Methanococcus maripaludis: one gene and its partners. The protein of the gene in region 2 binds, or shares a complex with, the protein of the main gene of each other region. Links are inferred from orthologs where the notes say so. Each region holds a gene or a part of one and is shown on either strand. Other genes may lie near its edges.

Evidence for each region.
Region 1: the proteins of HNP90_RS00175 (region 2) and HNP90_RS06140 are in contact, whole or in part, in a crystal structure (PDB 2QMU), measured with the Saccharolobus solfataricus proteins. The link is inferred for Methanococcus maripaludis from one-to-one orthologs. Residues at the interface, in WP_009988771.1 of Saccharolobus solfataricus: Trp33, Pro65, Glu66, Gln148, Val151, Asp152, Val154, Ser155, Lys156, Ala159, Leu160, Tyr163, Arg164, Lys167, Ile180, Ile181, Pro182, Val183, Ser184, Leu186, His187, Ile189, Asn190, Asp192, Ser193; in WP_231918336.1 of Saccharolobus solfataricus: Met1, Leu2, Arg4, Leu5, Tyr6, Lys8, Leu9, Pro10, Ile106, Lys108, Lys109, Glu110, Lys111.
Region 3: the proteins of HNP90_RS00175 (region 2) and HNP90_RS02915 are in contact, whole or in part, in a crystal structure (PDB 3CW2), measured with the Saccharolobus solfataricus proteins. The link is inferred for Methanococcus maripaludis from one-to-one orthologs. Residues at the interface, in WP_009988771.1 of Saccharolobus solfataricus: Asp222, Lys225, Pro226, Gly227, Thr228, Gln229, Phe230, Asn231, Leu233, Lys234, Gly235, Leu259, Phe273, Thr274, Lys275, Tyr300, Leu301, Asp302, Pro303, Ser304, Leu305, Lys307; in WP_009989173.1 of Saccharolobus solfataricus: Val185, Arg186, Thr187, Asn188, Glu189, Pro190, Leu191, Gly192, Val193, Glu194, Ile196, Lys197, Ile200, Ser201, Leu204, Ile217, Lys218, Ile219, Tyr220, Thr221, Ile222, Gly223, Ala224, Pro225, Tyr227.

The regions. Positions count from the first base shown.
Region 1 is NZ_JACDUL010000003.1:155,609-163,201, forward strand. The notes cover bases 2,862-5,630. They hold HNP90_RS06140 (translation initiation factor IF-2 subunit beta), read left to right. Parts: upstream 2,862-3,922; coding sequence 3,923-4,339; downstream 4,340-5,630. Other genes in these bases: HNP90_RS06130 (RNA-binding domain-containing protein), read right to left, coding at 2,862-2,968; HNP90_RS06135 (50S ribosomal protein L15e), read right to left, coding at 3,112-3,696; HNP90_RS06145 (60S ribosomal export protein NMD3), read left to right, coding at 4,396-5,484; HNP90_RS06150 (homoserine kinase), read right to left, coding at 5,509-5,630. Also shown: HNP90_RS06105 (thiamine pyrophosphate-dependent enzyme), read left to right, coding at 1-549; HNP90_RS06110 (N-glycosylase/DNA lyase), read left to right, coding at 601-1,359; HNP90_RS06115 (rubredoxin), read left to right, coding at 1,426-1,560; HNP90_RS06120 (hypothetical protein), read right to left, coding at 1,566-1,925; hydrogenase maturation nickel metallochaperone HypA, read right to left, coding at 2,127-2,507; more of HNP90_RS06130, read right to left, coding at 2,507-2,861; more of HNP90_RS06150, read right to left, coding at 5,631-6,414; HNP90_RS06155 (PQQ-binding-like beta-propeller repeat protein), read right to left, coding at 6,537-7,505. UniProt on the Methanocaldococcus jannaschii protein: eIF-2 functions in the early steps of protein synthesis by forming a ternary complex with GTP and initiator tRNA.
Region 2 is NZ_JACDUL010000001.1:37,396-41,068, reverse strand. What follows is about bases 841-3,673. They hold HNP90_RS00175 (translation initiation factor IF-2 subunit gamma), read right to left. Parts: upstream 2,957-3,673; coding sequence 1,724-2,956; downstream 841-1,723. Other genes in these bases: HNP90_RS00170 (30S ribosomal protein S6e), read right to left, coding at 3,117-3,491; HNP90_RS00180 (DNA double-strand break repair nuclease NurA), read right to left, coding at 841-1,686. Also shown: HNP90_RS00185 (helix-turn-helix domain-containing protein), read right to left, coding at 1-491; more of HNP90_RS00180, read right to left, coding at 622-840. UniProt on the Methanocaldococcus jannaschii protein: eIF-2 functions in the early steps of protein synthesis by forming a ternary complex with GTP and initiator tRNA.
Region 3 is NZ_JACDUL010000001.1:511,744-519,530, reverse strand. Bases 2,640-5,602 are described here. They hold HNP90_RS02915 (translation initiation factor IF-2 subunit alpha), read left to right. Parts: upstream 2,640-3,703; coding sequence 3,704-4,501; downstream 4,502-5,602. Other genes in these bases: HNP90_RS02900 (methanogenesis marker 9 domain-containing protein), read left to right, coding at 5,346-5,602; arfB (2-amino-5-formylamino-6-ribosylaminopyrimidin-4(3H)-one 5'-monophosphate deformylase), read left to right, coding at 4,671-5,336; HNP90_RS02910 (RNA-protein complex protein Nop10), read left to right, coding at 4,510-4,665; HNP90_RS02920 (30S ribosomal protein S27e), read left to right, coding at 3,405-3,590; HNP90_RS02925 (50S ribosomal protein L44e), read left to right, coding at 3,101-3,382. Also shown: HNP90_RS02945 (PLP-dependent aminotransferase family protein), read right to left, coding at 1-675; HNP90_RS02940 (selenium metabolism-associated LysR family transcriptional regulator), read left to right, coding at 803-1,693; HNP90_RS02935 (DNA polymerase sliding clamp), read left to right, coding at 1,769-2,521; more of HNP90_RS02930, read left to right, coding at 2,557-2,639; more of HNP90_RS02900, read left to right, coding at 5,603-5,801; HNP90_RS02895 (hypothetical protein), read right to left, coding at 5,798-6,694; HNP90_RS02885 (homoserine dehydrogenase), read right to left, coding at 6,900-7,787. UniProt on the Methanocaldococcus jannaschii protein: eIF-2 functions in the early steps of protein synthesis by forming a ternary complex with GTP and initiator tRNA.

The DNA of each region.
Region 1 (7,593 bases), on a different replicon or contig from region 2:
ATTCATGCTATTCGAAGAAACCCAAATATCACAGTTTTGATACATAATAATCAGATATACGGGCTTACAAAAGGACAAGCCTCCCCAACTACCCTGGTTTCAACAAAAACTCCTACTCAACCGTGGGGAGTATTTGAGGAACCTTTAAATTCGATAGCACTTGCAATTTCATTAAACGCATCTTTTGTGGCACGTACATTTTCAGGAAATATTGAAAAAACCGAAGAAATAATAATTGAAGCAATAAATCATAAGGGTTTATCTATTGTAGATATATTTCATCCCTGTCCCTCATTTAACAAAGTAAATACTCTTCAATGGTATAAAGAACATACTTATTATTTAGAAGGCCATGATGTAACGGATAGAAAAAAAGCATTTGAAAAATCGCTTGAAACTGATAAGTATCCCCTTGGAATATTTTATACTTGTGAAAAACCCGTATTTGAAGACGTTGTTCCCCCATACATCTCAGAAAAAACTCCGATATGGAAAAGAGAACCGAATTTAGAAAAAATTGAAGAAATAATGAATTCAAAAAGAACTTAATAATAAATAGATTAGTGGTTTAACCAAATATTAAAAATCTTTGTGAAAATTATGGAAAATTTAGAAAAAATAAACGAACTTGTCGAAATATTTGGGCATTTTGACGTGGAATTTGCTAAAAACATGGAAGAAAAAATGGATACACAATATCTGGTTCTTCAGAATCTAAAATATTCAATGGATAACGATGAAATGTTTATAAAACTCGTGATTTTAAATTCAATAGTAAGCTACCAGCTTTGCACTACTGGGGAGCTCTGGTGGGGTGAATTTTCAGAATATTGGTCAAAAAATGAAGTTAATAATGATAATTTAGGGGAAAAATACATTAATTTTCTCAAAAATTCAAAGGGAAACAGACGACTTTTAAACGTAAAAATAAAAAGGATTGAAAAAGTTATCCCGTTTCTTGAAACGATAAATCTTCTGGATTTTAAAAATTACTATGTAACTATGGAAGAACTGCTTGAAAAACTATCAAAATGCTTAAACTCGAAAAAAAATGCAAAAACCATTGTCTTTGCACTAAAAATGTTTGGTTATTCTTCAAGAATCGTATTTAATGAATTTATTCCCTACCCGATGGAGATTGAAATTCCAAAAGATTCAAGAATTGAAAAATACACCCTCAAATTTACAGATAAAGACCCGATAAAATTTTGGAATAATATTTCTAAAATTACAAAAATTCCGCCATTACATATAGATTCGATAATTTGGCCAGTTCTTGGGAAAAAATTTGATTTTGAATCATGTAACGGAAAAATTGGTAAAAAATCAAAATATTTATTCAAATTACTTGAATTTTGATAGTATTATAAAATTATATAAATAAGTGTTTTCAAAATTAAATCTATGGGAAAAGGAGGTAGTTTTATGTCAGTTTGGAAATGCACAGTCTGCGGATACGAATACGATGAAGAAAAAGAGGGGAAAAAGTTCTCAGAATTGCCTGATACCTGGACATGCCCCCTTTGTGGTGCTAAAAAATCTGCATTCGTAGAATTATAAAAAATTTAAGCTTTATTACTTTTTTTAATGTATTTTATGTATTTTGCAGCATCTTTTATTCTTGCCTCAAGGTGCGGAACATCCATAATTTCGAATTTATTGTATTTATCGTGCAGGTGGAATCTCAAAGATATCATCGACATTGTGTGTGCTATATCTTCGTCATCGAGATTCATCGAAACCACATCGATTCTATTGAGTAATTCACAAACTAAACTTTTAGCCCTGTCTAAATCCTCATCATCAAGATTCATTGAATAGATGTCCAGTTCTTCCATTATCTCGTGAACTGGCTTTTCAGGATTTTCGAGAAGCGATTTGACGATATTGTTCGAAAGTTCTTTTAATTTAATTTCTTTTTTCATTTTGTACACCGGAACAGATGGAAAACTTGGCTTTTTACAGATTTTTATTTAAGATATTTTTTAAAATACCTTCTTCACTTTGAAGTAACAGAATATTAATCTTTGCATTTTTAAAATACCCAATTTCAACAAATAACATTATTTAAAAGATACTATATAAACGTTAAAACACGGATCATGTCAAAAACTATAAAAAAAGAATTATTCTTCGTCATCAAATTCGATTGTCGCATTTACTATGTTAAATTCTTTTCCGCCTTTCAATTTAACATTTCTCGATTCACATTTTGGACATATTACTTCGAGTTCATCTTTTGTATCCAAATCTCCTTCGAATTCACAGTCCATACAGAAAATTTTTGGTTTTACCATCTCTGCTTTTAATTCTGCGCCCTTACATACAGTATCTTCTGAAATAACTTCGAAAACAAACTGTAACTGATCGACACTTAACAAAGTAAGTTCCCCAATTTCCAGATTAATGTCATTTACTTTTATAACCTTTCTACCGAGTGCTTCTTGTTGTTCAACTGCTTCGAGTATCGCATTTAATACTGACGTTGCATAAGAGAGTTCGTGCATTAAAAAACACCTTGTTTATCGAGTCTTTCCAAAACCATTTCTTTTACTTTTTCTTCTTTTCCACTTGGAACAAAAATCTTGAAGTTTACAACGATTCTTACAGTATCGTCCCCATCTGAAAGTTTACACTCTTCAAGATATGCTTTTTGTTTATCAAATCTTAAATAAAGTTTATTTTTCTCGATTCTACTATCCATTTCACTTTTTAATCGATTTACGTTTCTTTCGTCGCTTTTTATCAAATCAATGATATAATTGAATACCATTTTTGCCTTTTTTCCAGAAATTTTAACGGTGTGAATCTCAATAGGATTTCCAAAATTTCCTTCTGTTTCAACTGTCTCGGTTTCTAAATCGTCTTCTTCGATTATTTCAGGTAAAAAGAAAACCATTGCATCAAGAACTTTTTCTTCGTCTTCGGTTGCGTTTGCAATCGTTGATATTGATATATTATTTACCATAACTATCCCATCTGATTTTAAATTTAAACAAAATATTGTAAAACAGGTTTAAATAAACTTTGAAATTTTTGAAATAATCTGAAAAAAACTAAAAAAATAAAATAGAAAAATTAGTTAAAAGAATTAAAATAAAGGAAAATTAATTATTTCGCTTTTTTGCTGTTAGCTCTGACACTTGGCCTTACTTTTTCAGTACCTTTTCCTTTGTACATTAATCCTCTTCCTTTTTTACCAGCTGAGGTTAAACCTCTGGTTGCTCTACCTTTGTGGGTTCCTTTGCAGAGCCAGTTGTAGGATTTGTCGCTTTTGATTGACGGATGGCATGAATCAACTAAGATTACTTCGTACCATTTTTGTTTTCCATCTTGTCCTACCCAGTAAGAGTTTAATACTTCCAAGTTAGGGTATTTTTTAGCTGCTCTTTCTTCAGCAATTCTTTGAATGGATTTTGCCATTGTAATTTTGTTGATACCTAATGTTGAAGGTTTTTTGGAGTGTTTTGGTCTTGGTTTTCTTAAACCTCCTCTTCTAACACTAACTCTTACAACAACAATTCCTTGTTTTGCTTTGTATCCTAAGTTTCTAGCCCTATCAATTCTTGTAGGTCTTTCAACTCTAATAACTGAAGGTTCTTTTCTCCAGTCTTGCATTCTTGACCATTGTAACTCTTTAACGTATGAGTTAGCAGGTACTTTCCATGCTTCTTTCACGTAGTTGTACATACTCATGGTATCACTTGTTTCGTCGATTTCTGTTTATGGGTTCAGCTTAATGCTACATGCCCTACGGGAATTCACCCGTCACTAAACTACTAGTATAACCTAGTCTTAACACCATGTATCGTGACAACTATATTAATTTAACGGCAAGTATATAAACAATGGACTAGAGAACAAGTTTAGAACTTGTACACTTTTTTACGATATTAGTTTCTAATTTAAATTTGGTGAAAACATGGTCGACTACTTCGATTACAACAGTTTATTGACAAGAGCGCGAGAACAACTTCCAGAAGAAGTATTCAAAGACGTAAGGTTTGAAATTCCATCTGCAGATAGTTTTGTAGAAGGAAACAGGACCATTATTAAAAACTTCAAAGATATTGCAAAATTCATGGAAAGGGACCCACAAGAATTTGCAAAATACGTAATGAAAGAACTCGGTACTGCAGGGGACATGGAAGGTGTCAGATTAATCTTGCAGGGTAAATTTGGATGGAGAATGGTAAACGAAAAAATCCAAAATTACGTAAATGAATACGTACTCTGTCCAGAATGTGGAAAACCAGACACAAAAATCGTAAAAGAAGGAAGAATACACTTCTTGAAATGTACCGCTTGTGGTGCAATGAAACCAGTTAAGACATTATAAGTACTCTTTTTCTTCTTTTTTACTTAATTAACGAATTTTACATTTTTGGTGATATTATGAAAGGATTCTGCTACCGTTGCGGTCATGAAGGCGAACTTCTAGATGGCTTATGTAAAATCTGCTACACCCACATGAATCCACTTATTGAACTCGATAACGAGATCCACGTTGAAGTCTGCCACATGTGCGGGTCGTACAAGAGAAAACTCTGGCAAGACCCTCAAAAAAAGGAAACTTACGAAGTAATGGAAGAAATTGCATATTTTGGAGTTAAGGATAATTTAAAAAAGGCAAATAAAAGCATTGATGTAGAAATAATTCCACAAGAACCACGACAGCTTCCGGGAGGAAAAAGATCCCGTGTAGAAATCCCAGTTGTTGTTTTTGCAGAAGGACGACTCGTTGGGGAAGACAACGACAGAGATGAAGAAAGACACATTACAGTTTATCTTGATATGGTGCAGTGCCCAAGATGTTCTAGATGTATGTCAAACTACTACGAAGGAACGCTCCAAGTTAGGGCAATGAACCGATTTTTAAATGACAAAGAAAGGATAGAATTGGACGACTTCGTTAGGGATGAAGCTGAAAAACGACTTAATAAAGACAGGATGGCATTTATCTCAAAATATATTCCACAAAAAGAAGGGTTAGACTATCAAATGGGTTCAATGGGTGCAATACGAAATATTGCATCAGCGATAAAAGCCAAATACGGCGGAAAATCAATTGAAACTGCAAAACTCGTTGGAGTAGATAAAGATACTGGAAAAGACCAGTACAGAATTACGGTTGCAGTTCGAATTCCAGAATTTAAACTCGGAGATATTTTAGAATATACTGAAAAACTATATGTCGTTTCTTCGTTGAATGAAGCGAGAGTTTACCTTGAACCTGTTGAACTTGGAGATAAAATTTCACTTGCCTGGAATGAAATTGATAAATCTGCAAAATTAATTAAAAAAGGAGAAGATTGTGAAACTGCCACAGTAATTTCAATTACTCCTGACACGATAACTGCGATGGACGATTCAAATTACGAGATATACGAATACAATAATTCGGTTGAAGATGTAAAAGAAGGAGATAAATTAAGAATATTCAAAAACGAAGAAATCAACAGGATTTTAGAAATTTTAGAATAAATAAAAAAATTTTTTAATTTTAAATTATTCAATTTCTTCAACGTAACATCCGGGCCCCACTTTCGTATAGTAAACCGGACAGTTCCAGACATCCTTAAATATATTTTCGATATCAATTACGTGTTCTTTTTTAGGTATTGTAATAATTGCAGGTCCTGAACCACTGATCGTTATACCGTAGACCATATCTTTTACCTTTTCTTTAACTTCGTCATATCCATCAATTAAATTGGCCCTGCATGGTTCAACAACGCAGTCTTTTGACATGTATCTTCCAAAAAGTTCTAAATCGTTGTTATATAATGCATAAATCATTCCTGCAGCTTTTCCAACGTTGTTTACCATATCGTTTATTGGAATTTCCTTTGGAAGTATTTCTCTTGCGGTTTTCGTACTTACCTGAATGTTTGGAAGTGCAACTAAAACTTCAATATCTACGGGGATATGAAGTACTTCTAAAGGATCGTAGCTTGTTGTAAGTGTAAATCCCCCAAAAATTGCAGGAGCTACGTTATCTGCGTGAGGAGCGCCTGCGGCGACTGCTTCCCCAAGTGAAGAATATTTAACAAGTTCTAATTTGGATAATCCCAGTTCAAAAAGTTCATTTAATGCAAATGCAACTCCTGCACATGACGCGGAACTACTTCCAAGACCGCTTCCGGGTTTTATTCCTTTATTTATATGAATATGGATTCCTGATTCGATATTAAAATCTTCCATCATCTTTTTAGCAACCACTCCTGCGGTATTTTCGTCCACTTTTGTAGATATCTCTTCTGCTTTTTCCCCGTCAACAGAAATTGTAATTCCTTGTTCCGTTTTTTCGACTTCCAATGTATCATATGGCTTTGAAAGAGCAAGCCCGAAAATATCATACCCCGGACCGAGATTTGCAGAAGTTCCAGGCGAACACACCTTTACTTTTTTCATAATACCACCAAAATAATCCAAATATTGTTTGTCATTTGTTAAATTATAAGTAAAAATAGATATAAAAATGCTACTCAGATTTATAATCTTTTGAAATCAGCAAAAAAGTTGTTAATAAAATATTAATTAAATAATGCGTAGAATTTTCCATTTCTTGTCCCAAAATAGATTGTTCCGTTTTTATCTATTGTTGGAGTAGCTATTATCCAGCTTCCCGTTTGAAAATTCCACTTTTCAGTTCCGTCGGGGTTTATTGCGTATAAATGACCATCATATGAACCAAAATAAATTGTTCCGGTGTTTCCAATTACGGGGGAAGATTCTATACGTTTATCCGTTTTAAAACGCCACTTTTCAGTTCCGTCGGGGTTTATTGCATAGAGATAACCATCGAGGGACGTTACATAGATCGTTCCATCTTCTGAAATTGCAGGCCTTGTAACAATCCAGTATCCAGCATAAAATTTCCACTTTTCAGTTCCGTCGGGGTTTATTGCATAGACCTTATCTGAACCAAAATAAATTGTTCCATCTTTACCAATGGATACTGCAGAAGTTATTGTATCATTAGTTTTAAAACGCCACTTTTCAGTTCCGTCGGGGTTTATTGCATAGAGATAATTGTCATTTGATCCAACATAAATTGTTCCATCTTCTGAAACTATGGGTGTTGCATATATTGCCCTATTGGTTTTAAAACGCCACTTTTCAGTTCCGTCGGGGTTTATTGCATAGAGATAACCATCGAGGGACGTTACATAAAGTACGTCTTCAAAAATCGTAAAGTCGGATGCTATTGCTTTTTTTGTACCAAATTTCCACTTTTCAGTTCCGTCGGGGTTTATTGCATAGACCTTATCTGAACCAAAATAAATTGTTCCATCTTTACCAATGGATGGCTTGCACTCAATTATTTCGTCCGATTTAAAAGACCACTTTACAGACCCATCAGGATTTATTGCATAAAGATTTTTATCGCCTGAACCAACATATACGGTTCCGTTTTTAGAAAGAATAGGGCTTGAATCGATACTATTTCCGATCAAAAATTCCCATTTAATTTTACAATCATTTACGCCCCCACGCAACATGATATCCCCCGATATGGCTTTTGCAATTTATTATAAATTTGTGCTTATAACTTATATATTATTTTTCATTGACTGTAATTAAATCTAA
Region 2 (3,673 bases):
ATCAATGCTCTTTCGGTTGTCCAACCATAGAGATTTAGGAAATCCTGGCCATTCATTTCCAAAATAGCTTTAACACTGTCTACTACGGTGTGGCCAAATAGCTGATTATTTAAACTGTTTTCGCCACAGATTACTTTTCCTTCGATAGTGGAAAGTAATTCTCTGACTCCAACTGGGTTTTGGTATTCTTTTATCTGCAAAATCGCCTTCATTGAAGTTGGGTTTAACACCTTACTCAACGCTTTTATAGTATGTCCGCCCCTTTCCTTGTCAATTTCTAAGAGTGCATATACATATTTTTTGACGATATTTACTCCAGGATTTTTTCTTCTGCCAACTTCGTAATCACTGATCACTGATGGGGAGACATCTAGGTACCTTGCAGTTTCTATCTGCGGTATGCCAAACATTTCTCTCCATTTTTTCATGGCCTTACCGATATCTTCGGACAATACAATTTCTCCCATGATATGTATCGCTATTTTCTCCATGGCACTATATGTGCGCTAATTCTTATATAAATATTTCGATTTAAAATATAAAGTCATTCGCCATATGTCGAAATGGTCAAATATGTATTTTTAAAATGAATAAATTGGATTAAAAATAGAATTTAATGTATTAATATTCTAAATTGGAATCTCTGTCGCTTTTTTCATAGATTCCAAGAAGTTTTACGAATTTTTCGATCTCTTTTTTCTCAATTTTTACTTTTTCGTGTGATTTTTTTAATATGTAGGGGTAATTTGAAACAGATATTTTCTGAAGATTCGAAAAGAAAGTTTCATCCAAGTCTTCAAAAGAAGTTATGCACAAAGTTCCGCTGTTTTTATCAAGTTTTGCAAACTGGTAATTTAGTTTTTTAAGGTCAATTCCAAATTTTTTAAAGTATTCCACATTTTTATAGAAGTTTTTATTTATTTTTTCGTCAACGAGATCTAGGGGTTTTGAATACCCTGAATTTTTACATTTTGAAAAGATTGCAAGGTCTGGAATCAGTGCATCTTTAAAATAAATATTCATTTTTGAGGTTTTTGCAACTCCAACAATTTTTTCACGGTATTTTAAAAGTTCAGATAATAATATTAAATATTCAAGCTGTTCGAGTATAATTTTTTCTTCTTCACTAAAGTTTAAATTATTTGAAAGTTCAACGCTTGAATTGATATTATTAGAATCGATTTCTTCAAAAATTTTATTTTTTATTTCATCGCCATAAAGTTCGTAATACTTGAAAATTATATTTTCTAAGTTTTCCCCGTTGATCGAAAATTTGTTGTTTGTTTGAACGAGCAGTGAATAAAGAGACCCATCATATAGGTAATAATTGATATTTTTATTTTTTAAATTCCAAAGAGCAATTTTTAACTCCATATTTAACATGTAAAGACTAAGCCTACTTTGAACGTACTTGTAAGGTAAAATTATATTTGAATCCCACGCAGAAATAGACTCTTCGATTTTTCCATCGGTTTTTTGAATGTATGAAACAGTACCAGAAATATACAGGCAGTAATTTACATAATCGATTTTATTGAAACTGCCATCCCCACCAGCAAAAATGGTATCAGAATGGCTATTAAAATCGGAATTAGTCCAGTAATTTTTATAATCAAAATTAAAATCGATATTTTTTATTTTAGAACATATATTCTCCTTTTTTGATAGGAGTTTTGAATAGTCCATAAAATACACCTAAAAAATTAAAAAAATAATAAAAGAGTTATAAAATTATTCCGTATCCGATCAATCTCCATCTTGATCCGATTTTTCTGCTTATTGCAACTCTGTCGCCTTTATCGGCACATACTGGCAATTTTAATTTAATTTCTGCTTTATCAGCTCTTGCAGATACGGTTACTCCAACAGTTGTGGATGTTCCAACGTTTAACATCAAAACTTCGTTTGTTTTTAAAGGTTCGATTATGAGTTCGTCTTGGGAACCAACAACTCTTTCAAGAAGTTGTGGTTTGATAACCATTTTTTCTAAGGTTTCAGGAAGTGTTCCTGGAAGTCCCGCTAAACTTCCGCTTAATGCATCGGATTTTGTTAAATTTGGATCTAATTCAGTTCCAACACCTATTAATCCACCCGGTGCTGCAGATTTTAATTTTTTACCGCCAACTCCCAATGATATAATTTTGGTTACTATTGGAACCCAGTGGGTTTTGTTTCCTTCGGTTACTTTTATACCAGGTCTTATTTCGAGGTCGTCACCAACTTTTAAAGCACCTTGAATGATACTTCCCCCGATAACTCCACCTTTTAAGTCTTTTATTTCAGAACCGGGTTTATTTACATCAAAACTCCTGGCAACATATAATTTAGGAGTTAATGTTTCGTCCCTTTCAGGAGTTGGGATAAACTCTTGAATTGCTTTTAGCAGTACATCTAAATTTGCACCGTGGTGTGCTGAAACAGGGATAATTGGCGCATTTTCTGCAACAGTTCCTTTTGTAAATTCTTTAATTTGGTTGTAATTTTCAATTGCAGCTTCTTCAGATACGAGGTCTATTTTATTTTGAACAATAAGTATATGTTCAACACCCAATGCATCAAGAGCCATCAAGTGTTCTTTTGTTTGGGGTTGAGGGCATTCTTCACTTGCAGCAATAACTAAAATTGCACCATCCATAAGTGAAGCTCCTGAGAGCATTGTAGCCATCAGTGTTTCGTGTCCTGGAGCATCCACAAATGATATTTTTCTTAAAGTAGATACTTTACCGCCACAAGCATCGCACTTTTTATCAACGGTATAGCATTCTGGTTCATCGCATGTTTCGCACTTCTTTATTTCACAGTCTGCATATCCGAGCCTTATTGAAATTCCTCTTTTGAGTTCTTCACTGTGTGTGTCGGTCCATACACCAGTTAATTTCCTTGTCAAACTCGTTTTTCCGTGGTCTACGTGACCTACCATTCCAATGTTAACTTCTGATTGGTTGGATGCTGCCATTTTATCCCTCGCACAATTTTTTAATTTTTTAAATTACAAGAATACTTGAAAATCAATATAAAAATGACTTTAAAACTATACTCACTTTGTGGCTAATCATTTATATAGATATATAATCTTTAAAAAGTCTAACCAACTAAAATAGAAAAAAAGAGTTAATTTATTCAGTGCTTTCAGGTTCTCCACCGAGTGGTGCTGAACCGTATTCTACAACTTTTGTGTTGATTAATGTAACGTCTTTTGAAATTGTGTTTCCCCTTAAGCTTTTTCTTCTTCTGAGACCTTTTTCTTTAACGTTGTATCCAGGTCCTTCTTTTAAGAGTACTCTCATTTTCATAGCGCCGTGAATGTCATGTCTCATTGCAAATCCACATTTGTCGGATCCGCCTGTGATTTTTAATTTGTAACCTTCTAATTCAACAACTGAACCGCTGATTTCATCACCAATTTTTTTACCGATAAGTGCAGTGGACTCTGTTTCGAATTGGTATGATTTTCCTGTTTTAGTATCTGATACAACAACTTTAAAAGCCATGATATTACCTCGTTTTTTGTTTTAATATACCTTGTTTCAAATCGTTCGCGAAAAAGCTCTAAAAATTTATTTTTCCAAAAATTTTCCTAAATTCCCGTCTTTGTTCTATTACTAACTTATTACTTTTATAGTTTTTGGAAAAAGCAACACTGATAAGAATTGGTAGAACTCGAATAAACTAC
Region 3 (7,787 bases), 480 kb from region 2 along the record:
GCAAGAATTATATGATTTTTTTGAGAGCAAACTTTCTTCTATTAATTTTCCGTAAATATCTGGCATTTTATATGTTTTTAAAAGACTTTTAATATCTTCTTTTAAGTTTTTGTCTTTTAATACCTCAATGATTTCTTTAGAAATTCCTAAAAATCCGCCATATTCGCAGTTTATAATTTTTGGCGACCCTGTTGAACAAACAACCATGTCCCCATATCCGCAGTCCCCTCCGATTTTTCCAGAAACATCTTCAATAAACAAAACTTCATTTTCACTACAAATTTTTGCAATTTCTTTTAGGGGTTGTTCTGCGAGGTATCCTGCAAGTGACGTTAAAAAGAGAGATTTTGCACCACTTTCTTTAATTTTTTCTTCGAGAGTTTCAGTATTAACTACTCCGAGATCTGTCTCCAGTGTTTCAACATTCAATCCTGATAATTTAGAGTATGTTTCAAAACCTTTCCATCCGCCCATGTCAGGAATTAATGTTTTTGAATTCGGATTTAATTTTGATATAATTTCTGAAGTGATATGGATTGCAGAATTTCCTGAAGGTAGAATATGAATTTCTTTTTCAGAAAATAAAAGATCATTTAATATATTTCTTAATTCTTCGAGATTTCCAGAACTTCGGATTTCTGACTCAATACATGGTTTTCTGTGTGGAATTATCATCTGTTCACCGAGATATTGTATTTTAATTTCGCAATATGGTTTTAGGAAAATAGTGGCATGCATATATATATTAGTTTTTCTAATAGTATCTATTTATCTAAGATAAATGTTTAATAATAGTGATATCATGGACCCAAAAATTAGTTATTTTCAAACGTTTCTATTTGCCGCAAAGACTAAAAGCTTTTCTAAAGCCGCGAAAAAATTGGGCGTTACACAAGGAACTGTAAGCAACCACATATCTGTTTTAGAGAAATTTTTTGATGCACAGCTTTTTTTGAGAACTCCCGAAGGAGTTGATTTAACTACTGAAGGAAATATTCTATACGAAAATGCAGAAAAGTTACTAGAAAATATATCTAACGCAAAACAACAGATGAGAATTCTCCACGAGCATCCTGAAGGAGTAATTCGAATTGCTGCAAGTACTACGCCTGGAGAACATTTGCTCCCAAGCATTATTAAAGATTATACTAAAGTTTTTCGAGATGTATCATTTCAGATTCAAATTACCGATTCTGAAAAATGTTTCAAGCTTTTAGAAGACAGGACAGTCGACATAATTGCAGTTGGAAATATTTATGATGGATCATACGAAAGTGAAGTTATAGGAAAAGATAGGCTGGTACTCATAGTCCCACCAGAACATCAACTTGCGAAAAAAGGAGTTGCAAAATTTTCAGATCTCTTAAAAGAAGATTATATTGACAGGGAAGTTGGATCGGGTACAAGGGAGATATTTGTAGATGCTTTACAGGATAAAGGATATTCAATGATGGATTTACACACAATAATGAGCCTTGGAAGTAATTCTTCAATAATTACGGCAGTTTCAGAAGGATACGGTATATCAATTATTTCAGAAATTCCTGCAAAAAAAGCGGCAGATGCAGGCCAGTTACAAATAGTTCCTATTGAAGATTTAGACCTTACTAGATACATGTATCTTGTAAAAGGAAAGAAACCAAGAAACCCAAGCGCAATAAAATCATTCTGGGACTTTGTTTCAGGAAAATAATTTTTGAATCACTTAAAAAACCATATATATTTTTTGTACAATAATTCATATGAATTAAAAATCACTGGTGAATGAATGTTCAGGGCTACATGTAATACAAGAGATTTTAAAAAAGTTATTAATGCAACTAGCAATTTAGTAGATGAGATTTGTTTTGAAGTGGACGAAAACGGTATCAAAGCAAGTGCAATGGATCCGTCACACGTGGCTTTAGTGAGCATGGAAATGCCAAAAGACGTTTTTGAAGAATACGAAGGGGATATTCAAGATATCGGAATTGATCTGGAAGCACTCAAAAAAATCATTGCGAGAGGAAGGGGCGACGAAAAATTAATTCTTGATCTTGATACGGAAAAAAACAAATTGAATGTTACTTTTAAAAGCAACGTTACAAGGAAGTTTTCAATCGCGTTATACGATGTTTCATCAAGCAATTTGAAAGTTCCAGACATAGAATATCCAAACAGCGTTTCAATCAAAGCAGGTGCATTTGTTGAAGCCTTAAAAGATGCAGAACTTGTAAATGATCACATCACTTTGAAAATCGATGAAGATAAATTTATAATCTATTCAAAAGGCGATTTAAACCAGAGTGAAACTGTATTTGATAACAGTATTGAAGATGACGACAATGCTCTTGCAGAATTCAACATGGGCGAAGCTTCAAGAAGTACTTTCAATTTAGCTTATTTAAAAGATTTAACAAAATCAACTGCGGCAGAAGACCTTTTAAAAATATACCTTGGTTCAGACATGCCTGTTAAAATCGAGTACGAAGTAAGCGGTTCAAAACTCGTCTTCTTACTTGCACCAAGAATTGAATCCTAAATTTTATTTTTTTTATTATCGCAACGTGAAAAACCATGTATAAGAAAATAAGGGATGCATTTTTCAACGAATTTTTTAAAGACGGTTTATCCGACCTTCCGGAAAATTTTTACAAAGATGCCCGAAACTATCTCGAAACAATCGATGATAATGCTAAATCAAAACGAGTAAAATATTACCTAAATAATCTTTTAAGTTTTAGAATTTACAAGGTAAACTGTTTAAAAGAAAGTCCGAATAAATTTATTCAAGATGAAAAAAAGGTCATAAATTTTATCGAAGAAACCTGCTATGGAAGTGGTACTGAAGATTACATTCCAAAATTAGATGAATCCGATAAAAAAAAAGACAAATTTTCAGTTAATTTAAATAAACCGGAAGAACAAACCGATAAGTGTCAAAAACCAAAACATATAAATAGTGAAAGTGATATTGATATTGTAAGAGTCATCACTAAGTTCCCCTGCTTTACCGATGGGAATTTACAGTATGTTTTAAACAAGAATGACGTTATCTCTTTGGATAGGAAATTTTCAAAGATTTTAGAGAAACACAATATTATTAAACGGGTGAACATCCATGAAGATGAAAAAAAAGATGAACAGATACTGCCCATACTGTAAAAAGCACACTGCACACACAGTAGAAAGAGCTAAAAAAAGAAAAGCTAGCGAATTGAAATGGGGTCAAAGACAATTCAGAAGAGTGACTGCAGGATACGGAGGTTACCCAAGACCTTTACCTGGAGGAGCTAAACCAATTAAAAAATTGGATTTAAGATACAAATGTTCCGAATGCGGAAAAATGCACACTAGAAGCAACGGTGGCTTCAGAGCAAGAATGTTTGAATTAATAGAATAATTAAGAAAAACGGTGAGAAAACATGCAATTAATCTCAAAACCTAAAAGCAGATTCTTAAAAGTTCAATGTACAGACTGCAACAATGAACAAGTTATCTTTGGATGCCCTTCAACAGAAGTTAAATGTGCAGGATGCGGCAAAATCATTGCTGAACCAAAAGCTTCAAAAGGCGCAATCAAAGCAAAAATCTTAGAAGTATTACAATAACTCTTTTTATTCTTTTTTAAAAGTCTTTCAAAGTAGTTCGATTTTATAATTGTTTAAATACTAGTGGGTATAAACACTCCATATGCGTATTATAAGTTAATCAAGGTGGAATCATGAGAAAGGATTTTCCTGAAGAAGGGGACATTGTAATCGGAAATGTTATTGACGTTAAGTCTTTCGGGGCCTTTATCGAACTTTTAGAGTATCCTGGAAAGGAAGGGATGGTTCATATTTCTGAAGTTTCCTCAGGATGGATTAAAAACATAAGAGACCATATTAAAAAGGGTCAAAGAGTCGTTGCAAAGGTAATGAGAGTAACGCCTCACAAGAACCAGATCGATCTTTCATTAAAAAGGGCAACTGACCAGCAGAAAAAAGTAAAAGTTCAGGAATGGAAGAGATTCCAAAGAGCTGAAAAATTACTCCAGTTCGCATCAGAAAAACTTGGAAAAACGATCGAAGAAGGATGGGAAATTGTTGGATATCCTTTAATCGATGAATTTGGGGAATTATACGACGCTTTTGAATCAATCGTTATCGAAGGAAAAGAAGTTTTAGATGAACTTGAAACACCACTTCCACAAGAATGGGCAGATGTAATTTACGAAGTTGCAAGTGAAAATATCGAACTTTCAAATGTTAAAGTTGCAGGAATAGTTTCACTTACAACAACAGATGCTGCGGGAGTAAAAATCATTAAAAACGGTTTGAAAAAAGCTTTAAAAGCAAACCCTTACGAAGACGTGGAAGTAAATATCACTTACATCGGAGCTCCAAAGTATAGGGTAGAAGTACTCGCACCAGACTACAAAAGTGGAGAAGATGTTTTAAGAATGGTATCTGAAGAAGCAATCGACTTCATAAAAGGATATGCTGGTGGAAAAGGTAGTTTTGTACGAGTTGAAGAGTAATTGATACTATGAGAATGAAAAAATGCCCTAAATGTGGAAAATACACATTGAAAGATTTTTGTAGTGGCTGCAATGAAAAATCCGTTACAATAAAACCGCCTAGATTTTCTCCCGTTGATAAATACGGAAAATACAGAAGGGCTCTTAAAAAAGCCAAAATGTGAAATTTATGGTTGATTTAAGATACGGTTCTGGAAATATTTTCAATGAAAAGGTCCACGGGATAGGAATTATTGCTCTTGGATCATTTCTTGAAAATCACGGTTCAGCCCTTCCAATAGATACCGATGCAAAAATTGCATCATATATTGCATTAAATGTTTCAATAATTACCGGAGCAAAATTTTTAGGCGTAGTACTTCCTTCAACAGAATATTCTTACGTGAAACACGGTATTCACGATTCCATCAAAGATGTAATTAATTATATTAAATATCTGGTTGAAAATGGCAGAAAAATTGGGATAAATAAATTCTTGATTATAAACTGCCATGGTGGAAACACCCTAATAAAAGACGAAATTTCAAAATTAAATCATGAAAACTGTTTTATCCGAATGGAAAACGTCTGTTTAACCCATGCAGCAACTGATGAAGTATCCTTGGGATATGCAGTTGGAATACTTTCAGAAGATAAGATGAAGACCCACGATCCTGAAATTTACGAAGAAATTGGAATGGTCGGTCTAAAAGAAGCAAGGGAAAAAAACGAAGCTATAGATTTAGAAGCAAGATCTGTGGAAGAAAATGGCGTTTTTTTAGACAGAACTCATGGAAGATTCCTTTTAAATGAGCTAATTAATAATTATGTTGAAATTGTTAGAAATATGATTTAGGTGATTTATATGTGGGAAAATTCCCCTTCACACATCTGCAGAGGCGGCGATTTAAGGGGACTTGCATTCTGCTGCCCTCCTGTAAAATACTGCCCATTACACAAGGCGTTAGAATCAATTGATATACCTGTAGAAGAATTTTCAAAAATGAAACAAGATTTTGGAAGCCGAACAAGACTCGGGCTTGGCAAAAACACCTGTTTTGGAAGTTTAATCTGGTGCTGCAAGATTACAAAACCATGTCCATTTAGGGACAGCGCAATGCTTGCAATAGATATGGGCGAAGATGAATACATGGAACTTAAAAAAGAACTCGCCGAAGAAATAATTAAGAAATCAAAAATGTTTGAAGAAGGCGTCAAGGCTTTGGAAGAACAGGGAATTTCAAAAGAAGCGGCAGAAAAAGCAATTTTGGAGTCAGGGGATTTAAAAAAAGCTTATGAAATTGTTAAAAAACAAATTTAATTAATATCTTTTATTTTGGCGTTTTTGAATTCCTTAATATTTTTAAACTCGTCTTCAGTTAATTCGTAGATTTTAAAGATGGTATTATTTAATATACAGAAATTTTTGATAATTCTAAACGCTTTATCTCCGTCGTATTCCCCTAAAAATGCCATAATCGGAGTTTTGTCTTTAGAAACAAGTATTGCATTTTTTTCAACAATTTCAACGATCGACGGGTTTTTTGGGAGTATATTATATAACGAATCATTTTCAACAATTTTTGGAGATTTTTGTTTAATTTTTTCTATCAATTCTTCAAATGATACAAAATTTTTCAACAATGCATCCCTATTTTCTTTTAATATTTCATCTAAATCCTGTTTTGATATTTGTTCAGGGCATATTTTTACATCGCTAACTGCAAAAATAGTCTTTATTTTATTCAATGCTTTCAAACCGACAAGAATTTTATCCTTTTTCTGGTGTATTGCAGCAATTTCATCTTTGTTTGAAAATAAAATAGTTCCTATTTCATCTTTATATTTTCTAGGAAATAATGTAACTTTAAAAAGCCCATGCCCCACATAATTTTCAATATTTCCATAAACATCGACAAAAATATCTTTTGAAACGGATTTAACATCTGGATTTTTCGAAAGAACTTTATCGAGCAAGCTGTTTACCCGATCGTAATCCATGTTTTTAGCTTCGATCTGGAATTCTTCGGGGATATTTTTAAAAATATCTTTTAAATCCATTTCTTTATCATTTAAACTAGAAAAAACAAGTTTTGAGTCGATATAATATAATCTGGCATTATCAAGGGAGATAATTCCAGTAAAATTGTTTAAAATAGATATTAACTCTTTTAGTTCGGGAATTCCCCCTTTTTTAGAGTACATTTTGTCCATAAAGCCCACCAAAAATATAAAACGGCGCAGGGGGGGAATCGAACCCCGAATTCCAACGGAACTCGACGGATCTGAAGTCCGCCCTCATCTACCAAGATAAGCACCCCGTGCCACAAGCCAAGATATAAACTATTTTAAAGATATATAAGCCTTTTTGTTTACTTTCTTTTTAAAGTTTATTAAAAAACGTTTTAAAAAAGATATATTAGTTTTTCATTGTCTGGTGAATATTTACTAAATCGCTCAGAATTGCAGAAGCAGTTTCAATGTCTCCTGCACCGGTTCCAACAACTACAATATCGTTTGCAAGATCCGTACTAACCATTGCAACGTTTAAACTTCCTTTAACGTTTAAAGGACTGTCAATAGGTACAAGTTTTGGGCATACTATGAGTTTTTCATCTGTAACTTCCCCTATTAATTTTATAGTGTGGCCACTTTTATTTGCCATCGCAAGCGCTTCAGGAGTAATTCTTGTAATTCCTTCTAATTCCACATCTTTAATTGTTACATCTCTTCCAAATATTGAATTTGCTAAAATTACAATTTTTGCAGCAGTATCCAATCCGCTGATATCCTGATGAGGGTTTGTTTCAGCAATACCGAGTTCCTGGGCTTCTTTTAATACCATATCAAAATCAAGCTGTTCTTTTTCCATTTTGGTTAGTATATAGTTTGTAGTCCCGTTTAAAATTCCTTTTATTACTTTAATATCATTTCCTGCTAGTGTTTCCTTTGCAAGATTGATTATTGGCATTGCGCCACCGACTGAAGCTTCATATCTGAAACAAACTTTATTTTCTTCTGCACATTTTACGAGTTCTTTAAATGAAACTGCGAGGGGACCTTTATTTGCACTTACGACGTGTTTTTTGGTTTCAAACGCTTTTAACATGTATGATTTTGCAGGTTCACCGGTTTCAATGTTCGTAGGGCTTACCTCAACAATAGCGTCCGCATTTACTGACTCAATAACTTCTAAAATGCCCATTTCGCATCCTTTTTCTGGATAATCTGCAATTTTTCCTGTTTCTTCTTTAACTTTCAAAGCTAATTCCAAATCGAGGCCGTTTTCATCAATTGCAGCACCGCT